DNA from 2 places in the Shewanella frigidimarina NCIMB 400 genome. Region 2 is predicted to be linked to the other one. Evidence: riboswitches for the same ligand, from Rfam matches in the RefSeq annotation. Region 2 holds a riboswitch; the other holds the start of a gene.
What was found. A riboswitch is a leader RNA that binds a small molecule or an ion and turns the genes downstream of it on or off. The one in region 2 is predicted to bind thiamine pyrophosphate.
Positions count from the first base shown of each region.

Region 1: it holds a riboswitch for thiamine pyrophosphate, as region 2 does, so the genes downstream of both, SFRI_RS07845 (TonB-dependent receptor) here and thiC (phosphomethylpyrimidine synthase ThiC) in region 2, are expected to answer to the same signal.

Region 1 is NC_008345.1:1,816,881-1,821,322, forward strand. It holds gene hinT (purine nucleoside phosphoramidase) at 1-103, shown strand, start outside; gene SFRI_RS07830 (PaaI family thioesterase) at 103-612, shown strand; gene SFRI_RS07835 (PaaI family thioesterase) at 609-1,076, shown strand; gene SFRI_RS07840 (YcfL family putative periplasmic lipoprotein) at 1,114-1,506, shown strand; TPP riboswitch at 1,632-1,739, shown strand; gene SFRI_RS07845 (TonB-dependent receptor) at 1,797-3,998, shown strand; gene SFRI_RS07850 (YkoF family thiamine/hydroxymethylpyrimidine-binding protein) at 4,053-4,313, shown strand; gene pnuC (nicotinamide riboside transporter PnuC) at 4,319-4,442, shown strand, end outside.
Region 2 is NC_008345.1:2,631,224-2,635,665, forward strand. It holds gene thiC (phosphomethylpyrimidine synthase ThiC) at 1-1,456, opposite strand, end outside; TPP riboswitch at 1,663-1,762, opposite strand; gene SFRI_RS11350 (TonB-dependent receptor plug domain-containing protein) at 2,020-4,164, shown strand.

The sequences.
Region 1 (4,442 bases), 810 kb from region 2:
CTTAATAATGAATTGCAATAAACATGGCGGTCAAGAGGTGTACCATATTCATATGCATCTTTTAGGGGGTAAACCATTAGGCCCAATGTTGAGTCGTGGATAATGAAAATTAACAGTGATTTTTTCCCGTTAACTGAAGTTGCTACACGCTTTGTCAACCAGTTGGCTCAGTGCCGTCGTTTAGGGCTTACTGTGCAAGAAGCCAGCGAGCATCACGTGTTAATTGAGTTGCCTTACAGTCAAGATATTATTGGTTACCCAGACACCGGAGTCATTCACGGTGGGGTGATCACAACCTTGATCGATACCGCTTGTGGCACCGCAGTGGTATGCGCCATTTTGAAAAAGTACCAATCGTTAGAGTTGTCTCCAACATTGGATTTACGTGTCGATTACATGAAACCTGCCGAGCCTCATAAGTCAGTTTATGCCTTTGCTGAATGCTATCGTTTATCGTCAAGCGTTGCCTTTACCCGCGCGATAGCATACCAAGACAGCATTGATGAACCTATCGCTCACGCGGTGGGATCTTTTATGCGCATTAGTCCAGAAATGGTCGGCGAAGAGTTTCGTCAAGTGTTAATGGGTAATTTACCGGGGGCGACATCATGAGCGAGCCAACCCAACTAGATACACAAAAGGCTTTAGATGTTCAAGATGTGGTTAAACGTGCCATTGAACTGAATGATTATAGTTACTTACTTGAGAAAGTACCTTACTCACAATTTATTGGCATGTCAGTGGCCCGTTTTGGTGATGAAATGGTATTTAGACTGCCAGCTAAAGATGACAACATTGGTAATCCGATTTTACCTGCGATACATGGTGGAGTGATTGCTGGGTTTATGGAAATGTCAGCAATTGTGCAATTAATGGTATTTATGCAAGCCAAAAAAGTGCCTAAAATCGTTGATTTTTCAATTGATTATTTACGCGCAGGTTTACACCAAGACACATTCGCAGAATGTAAAATTACTCGCCAAGGCCGCCGTGTGGCTAACGTCAGTATGAATTGTTGGCAAACCAACCGTAAACAATTGATAGCCACAGCTAGAGCACATTTTTTGCTAGATTAAATCAACGCTTTACATTAACAGCAAATAAGGGAATAGCATGAAAATAACGTCAATCTTTGTGTTCGCATCAGCACTGTTGCTTAGCGCCTGTGCGCATAACACAGTAGGTATTTCGGTAGATTCAAGTGGGCAGGTTAGGGTCGATAACAGCTCTTTTGCCAGCGATGTCAATGTTGTGGATATTTCATCGGTCATGGTTGCTGATTTAATCAAAGCATCGGCGTTAATTCAAAGTAAATCGAGCACTGACTTACGTCTGCAATATAAATTCACTTGGTACGATGCCAGCGGATTTACAGTTGAGGATGAAGCAAGCAGTTGGAAGTCGGTTAAATTACATGGCAAACAGCAATTACAAGTTGGTGCAGTCGCGCCTAATTCACAAGCCACTCGATTTGATATTTATGTACGTGAAGCTTTCTCAAATTAACCGTCACAACATGAAGTTTGAAGATACATGATTACTGAGATTTAACATAAAGTTAATCAATTACATCGTTGAGTTATCAAATTGTATAGCTGCTCGTGTATTCATGTTGAAGTTAGTTTATAATCGTGGCCGCCAAGGGGTGTTCAGTAAAACCTGAACTGAGATGTCTGTATGACGAACCCTTAGAACCTGATCCGGCTTATACCGGCGTAGGAATGGGCCACACTATCTTTATGTGCACCTCTTATTCGCTACTCTTGCCGGATCTCAAAATAATTATTTGAGGTCCTATGTTCACGAAAAAATCTATTGGCTTACACCAAACTCCCATTGCTTTAGCTGTTATTACAGCATTGAGCTCGCCTGTTGCTATGGCTAAAACTGCTGATGTTGAACGGGTAACTCCTGAATATGAAAAAATGGAAGTTATTGTTGTTAACGCTGACTTTAGTAATATCAGCCTTGATAAAATGCCGTCAAGTGTGACGGTTATTGATGCCCAGCAATTAGAAGACGAAGGGGCACAACATTTTGAAGATGTGCTCAATTCTATTGCAAACTTTAACTGGTCTGGTGGCAGTTCTCGTCCTAAATACTTCCAAATTCGTGGTGTCGGTGAACAAGAACAATATCAAGGTGCACCCAATTCATCTGTTGGCTTTGTCGTTGATGATATCGATTTGTCTGGCCTTGGCATGGTGTCGAGTATGTACGACATGCAGCAAGTTGAAGTATTGCGCGGTCCACAAGGCACCCAATATGGAGCTAATGCGTTAGCTGGATTAATTTACTTAAAAAGTAATGATCCTACTGAATCATTTGAACATGGCGCAAAAGTCAGTTTAGGTGACGACAACCTTCGCACGCTTTCAGGCTTTAGTTCGGGTCCACTCAATGATTCGGGTAAATTGCTCTACCGTGTATCACTAGAACAACACAATCAAAATGGCTACCGTGATAACCTTTATCTTAACCGTGATGATACTAATGAGCGCGATGAGTTAACGGCGAGAGCTAAGTTCCGTTGGTACGCTACAGACGATCTTCAAGTTGATTTAACCTTATTACATGCCAATTTTGATAATGGTTACGATGTATGGACATTAGATAATAATCGCAGTAACACCTTAACTGACCAACCCGGTATCGATGCACAGAAAACCACAGGAGTAGGAGTTAAGTTTATTTTCACGGGTATGCAAGCATTTGACTTCACATCATTAACATCATTTGCGCAAACTGATCATCACTATGCTTATGATGGTGATTGGGCCAATTCGGATTATTGGGCGAGTAAAGCATGTAGCGTCTATGACGATGCGGGAGCTGTGTCTGGTACTGAGCCGTGTGTTTATGATTACACCTGGGACAAAAAAGGCGATCGTAAAACCTTAACCCAAGAGTTCCGTTTATCATCCAAAGATGCAGGACGCATCCTCGCCGGTAGTACCGACTGGTTGTTGGGTGTATACGCGATGAATTTGAAAGAAGATAACGACTTATACTCGGAATACAACACCTGGCCAGATGAAGTATTGCAGTCAAATTACGAAGCGACAAACTATGCCGTATTTGGTCAGCTAGACAGCCATTTAGGTGATGATTACTTATTGTCGACAGGGTTACGTTTCGAGCGTCGCGATAGTGATTATAGCGACAGCAATAAAGATAACTTTGCCCCATCAGAAGATATGTGGGGAGGCCATATTGCGTTGTCAAAAGCCATTAATGCTAATCACAATGCTTATGCTCGTGTCGCCCGCGGTTATAAGGCGGGCGGTTTTAATATGACATTGCCTGCTGAATTGTCTGACAAGAAACAGTTCGACACTGAGATTTTATATAACTATGAAGTTGGCCTAAAATCGAGCTGGTTTGATGGAGAAGTGGATTCTACCTTGGCGCTGTTTTATATGGATCGCCAAGATCAACAAGTTGCCGCATCTTTACAAGACCCAGATAGCCCGCAGCGTTTTATTCTATTTACCGAAAATGCCGGTAGTTCAAGTAACTATGGCGCGGAACTCGATGCAAAATGGTATTTGACAGAAAATATTGAATTTTATGGTAGTTTCGGTTGGTTAGAAACTGAATATGGTCAATATCAATACAGTGACAAATACGGTTCTACCATCGATTTATCTGGACGCGATTTAGCGCATTCGCCTAAATTTACTTACAGTGCCGGTATGACCTATGTTGCTGATTCTGGTTGGTTTGCAAACGTGAATGCCAGTGGTAAAAGCCAGTTTTATTATTCTGACAGCAATGAATCGCAGTCAGAAGCCTATACCATTTACAACGCCCGCCTAGGTTATGAAACGCCAACATGGTCGGCATATTTATGGGGCCGTAATTTGTTTGATGAACAATATGGTGTGCGAGGCTTTTACTTTGGCAACGAACCAGATCAAGATTGGGCAGATAAGCAATATATTCGTTACGGTGATCCGCGCCAAATGGGTGTGACATTAGAAGTTAAATTTATGTAATGACACAAAACCGCTGCAACCACAGTTGTAGCGGTTTTAATTAAGGAATAAAAAATGAAGTTAACTGCAGAGATCAGCATGTATCCGTTTAATGAGAACTATCTTGATCCTATTCAATGGTTTATCGGCAGAGTGGATAGTTATGACAATATTCAACGAGTGACAAACGCGATGGCAACCCAAGTCTGTGGTGAATATACAGATGTGATGTCGATGTTAGCCGTTGAAATGCAAGCTGCACACCAAAAGTGGGGTAAAGCTGTTTTTGTGTGTAAATTTATTGGTGGTGAGCTCGACCTTGCTCATAGCGAATAACCACAATGAATGATCTATTTATAACGCTACAACAAGCTTTTAGTGAAGCGTCATTAATGACGTTTTGGGAGGCTGTTGCCGTTATGCTAGCGCTTGCTTACTTAATTCTTGCTATGCGGACTAACATTT
Region 2 (4,442 bases):
ACCAAGCCATCATGGCAGCACCAATACCTGAGGTGAAGTGATCATAGCCAGGCGCAATATCGGTTGTTTGTGGGCCTAATGTATAAAATGGCGCTTCATCACAAAGGGCCAATTGCTTTTCCATATTGACTTTAATCAATTGCATTGGCACATGACCTGGGCCTTCGATGATGGTCTGCACATCGTATTCCCATGCAATTTTGACCAATTCACCTAAGGTTTCTAATTCCGCAAATTGCGCTTCATCATTGGCGTCGGCAATTGAACCGGGGCGCATACCATCCCCTAACGACAACGACACATCGTATTGGGCGCAAATTTGGCAAATATCGCGAAAATGTTCATATAAGAAACTTTCTTGATGATGACTTAAACACCACTTAGCCATAATTGAACCGCCACGCGACACAATGCCGGTAAGGCGTTTGGCGGTCATGGGTACATAACGCAATAACACCCCTGCATGAATCGTAAAATAGTCTACGCCCTGCTCGGCTTGTTCAATCAATGTATCTCTAAATACCGCCCAACTGAGGTCTTCGGCAACGCCATTAACCTTTTCTAATGCTTGATAAATCGGCACAGTACCAATCGGCACAGGCGAATTACGGATAAGCCACTCACGCGTTTCATGAATATAACGTCCAGTCGACAAATCCATGACCGTATCGGCGCCCCAACGGGTAGACCACACGAGTTTTTCAACTTCTTCTTCAATCGAAGATGTCACCGCCGAATTACCAATATTGGCATTCACCTTCACCAAAAAATTACGCCCAATAATCATAGGTTCAGTTTCAGGATGGTTAATATTCAGCGGAATAATTGCTCGACCTCGGGCGACTTCATCGCGGACAAACTCAGGAGTGATAAGTTGCCCAATATGTGCACCAAAATTCTCACCTGGGGCTTTTTGAGTCAACACGCTATCGGTTACTTCAGCGCGAGCCATGTTTTCACGAATGGCAATGTATTCCATTTCAGGGGTAATAATACCTTGGCGTGCATAATACATTTGGGTCACGCATTTGCCCTTCTTGGCACGTTTAGGCGCGACTAAGGCGTCAAATCGTAAATGATCGAGTCCATCGTCGGCCAGTCGTTGTTGGGTAAAACCCGAACTTGCACCCGTTAATTGCTCAGTATCTTGTCGCTCATCAATCCATGCTTGACGGATTTTAGGTAAGCCTTCACGCACATTGATATCAGCAAGGGGATCAGAATAAGCACCCGCGCAGTCATAAACCATGATCGGCGGATTGGCTTGTTTAATGGGTTCAGCGTCGGTACCACCAATAACGGTATCAGTTTGATTAACTTGACGCATAGCAACGTTGATATCAGCACGACTACCCGCTAAATAGACTTTTTCCGAGTTAGGATGTTGTAACGGTTTAAGGGTATCAATAAATTGTTGAGCGTTAGCTCGAGTTTGACGACGGTTTGGATTTGACATTAGCAACCTCAATATTAAGAGTAGAGTTGCTTGTCTGGAGAGGTGTTGATAGCAGCAGTAAACAATAAAAAAGCTATTGCTTACGTCAATAATCACATAGAAAAATACTAAAGTAATAACGTAACTGGAATATAAGCCGATAAAAAACTCGGAGGTAAACGTCCAATTACAATCGTGTTAATACGTTATTTATCTTCCCAATAATCATGATTATTACGCTTGTTTCCTTCGCAGGTTCTAGCCTGATCAGGTTCAACGGATCCCGAATAAACGGTCTCAGCCATAATGGCACTCCGACAAGATGTCACGCAGTATAAGCAAGCTTGTCGCTAAATAACAAGCACTAAAATAATCATTTCATACAAAAGTCATCAATCCACATGTCAGAAACTGATGCAGTGTCATTGATATCTCAATGATTCATTTATCACCACAGACAGCTATTCATCAAGCTGCGACACTATGTCGCATTCATCATATTTATTAGCAGGTTATAATTTAACAGACTAATAAACACCTTTGAAATATATTCATCAAAGGTTGATAAAATAACAATAAAGGTGATGACATTGACAAATAAAGTAATGCAAACCATTAAATTAAATACTAATTCCCCATGGGTTTACTCATCAATTGCATTGGCTATAATGTTTGCTATTACACAACCAGTGATGGCTGAACAGTATGATAAGCGAAATAGTGAAGGCATTGAGCGGGTTGAAGTACATGGACAAGCGGCCAATAACGATTTACTCGGTTCTGCCCAAAACTTATTAAATAAACAAGGTGTAGATTTTTCTGAAGCGGGTGGCGTATCTGCATTACCGATTTTAAATGGCATGATGGGCGATCGGATCAAAGTGCTCATTGATGGCAGCGACATTACGTCATCATGTGCAAACCAGATGAACCCGCCACTTTCATATGTGTCAGCCAATCAAATTAGTTCGACCCAAGTGGTTGCTGGAGTCTCTCCGGTGAGCGCCGGTGGCGATAACATTGCAGGCGTAATTAACGTCACTAGCTTAACCCCTGTATTTACCGATAGCGACACAGTGACATGGCAAAGTGGTAACATATCTAGCGGTTATCGAAGCACCAATGACGCCATTCTCGCAGGTGTAAATGCCACTGTTGCTAGTAAAACATTAAGCTTTAATTACCAAGGATCATTTGAAGATGCAAACAGCTATACAGATGCCCATGGCGATAAAGTACTAGACACTTTATACCAATCACAAAATCATGCATTAACCGCTGCTTGGCAAGATGACATTCAACAAGTTGCTGTCAAATTGACTCATCAACATATCCCCTTTCAAGGTTTTGCAAACCAGTATATGGACATGACGAATAATGACAGTTATGGCGCATTAGTACGTTATCAACGAACACTTGAAAACGAAGGCGAGTTCACAGCCCAAGCAAACTGGCACAATGTAGAGCATCAAATGGGCTTCTTTACCGATGAAAAAACCGGCATGATGCCAATGAAAACTAAGGGTAAAGATTACAGTTACCAACTGCATTGGCAGCTACCAATGAGCTCAGACAGCACCTTATTAATTGGCCAAGAATATTATGTTTATCAACTTGATGATACATGGCCTGCGATTGAAGGTTCAGCCATGATGGGTCCCAATGACTATGTCAATATTAATGGTGGCGAACGCCAACGTGCAGCTCTTTATGCCGAGTGGCAACAAACAATGAATACACGTTGGTGGCTGTCTGCAGGTGTTCGTTATGAATACGTATCAACCAGCACAGGTGAGGTTCAGCCTTATAACACCATGAGCATGATGGGCATGACCAATGTTAATGCCATAGCCGCAGATGAATTTAATGGCCTCTATCGAAAGCGCAATGACAATAACATCGATGCCACCCTTCTAGCTCGCTATCAACTCAGTGATACTGAAGTGATAGAGCTTGGTTTAGCCCAAAAGAACCGCGCACCCAATTTATATGAGCGATACAGTTGGGGCCAAAGCACCATGGCCACAACGATGATTGGCTGGTATGGCGATGCAAACGGCTACATAGGCAACCCAGACCTTAGTGCAGAAACTGCACATACATTGAGTATGGCTTACAAGCTAGTACAAGATGATTTAGCATTTAGTGCAACAGCTTGGTACAGCAGCATTAACGATTTTATTGATGCCAATGTGGTCAGCAGCTTTAATCGCACAAGCATCGATACTAATAGTCGTCATATTTTACAGTTTACAAATGTCGACGCCACCCTGTTTGGTGCACGCATTGATGCTGAATATCAACTAGCAGACAATGACACGGGTAAATGGCGCTTTAACGCTAACATCAACGCAACTCGCGGCGAAAGAGATGACAATGACCAGCCGCTGTATCAAATAAAACCTTTGCAAACAGAGCTAGCTTTGCAACAACAGCTAGGTGATTGGCAAAATAGGTTCAGTTGGCAATGGGTTGCAAGTAAAGATCGCGTGGATGAACAGCGTTTAGAAAACACAACTGACAGTTACTCACTGCTTAATTTAAGCAGCAGTATCCAATGGCATGATGCCACAATGACTATTGCAGTGAAAAATCTACTGGATGAGTATTATCAACTGCCTCTGGGCGGTGTCAGTATCGCTGAATATAAGGCTGACAGCAGTAACGGTTTTCAACAAATAGCCGGTTCGGGTCGCTCACTGGAGCTCAATGTCAATTACGTATTCTAGTTAACCAGCTATAAGTAATAAGCCGATGCCATGTAATAATTACCACATTATTGGCTAACCTGAAACGGCAGTACTGCTGATGTTAAGATAGACAAAAGCCTCTACATTGCTGTAGAGGCTTTTGTCTTATTTGGCGAAGCAGACGCTGATATTGAAACAGTGAACCCGCGACCTCCGGCGTGACAGGCCGGTTTCTATTGAACTGCGATGGAATAACATTAATGCGCTGACATTTGATAATCTAGTAGGTATTGCATCCTAGTCTGAATCACCAATTC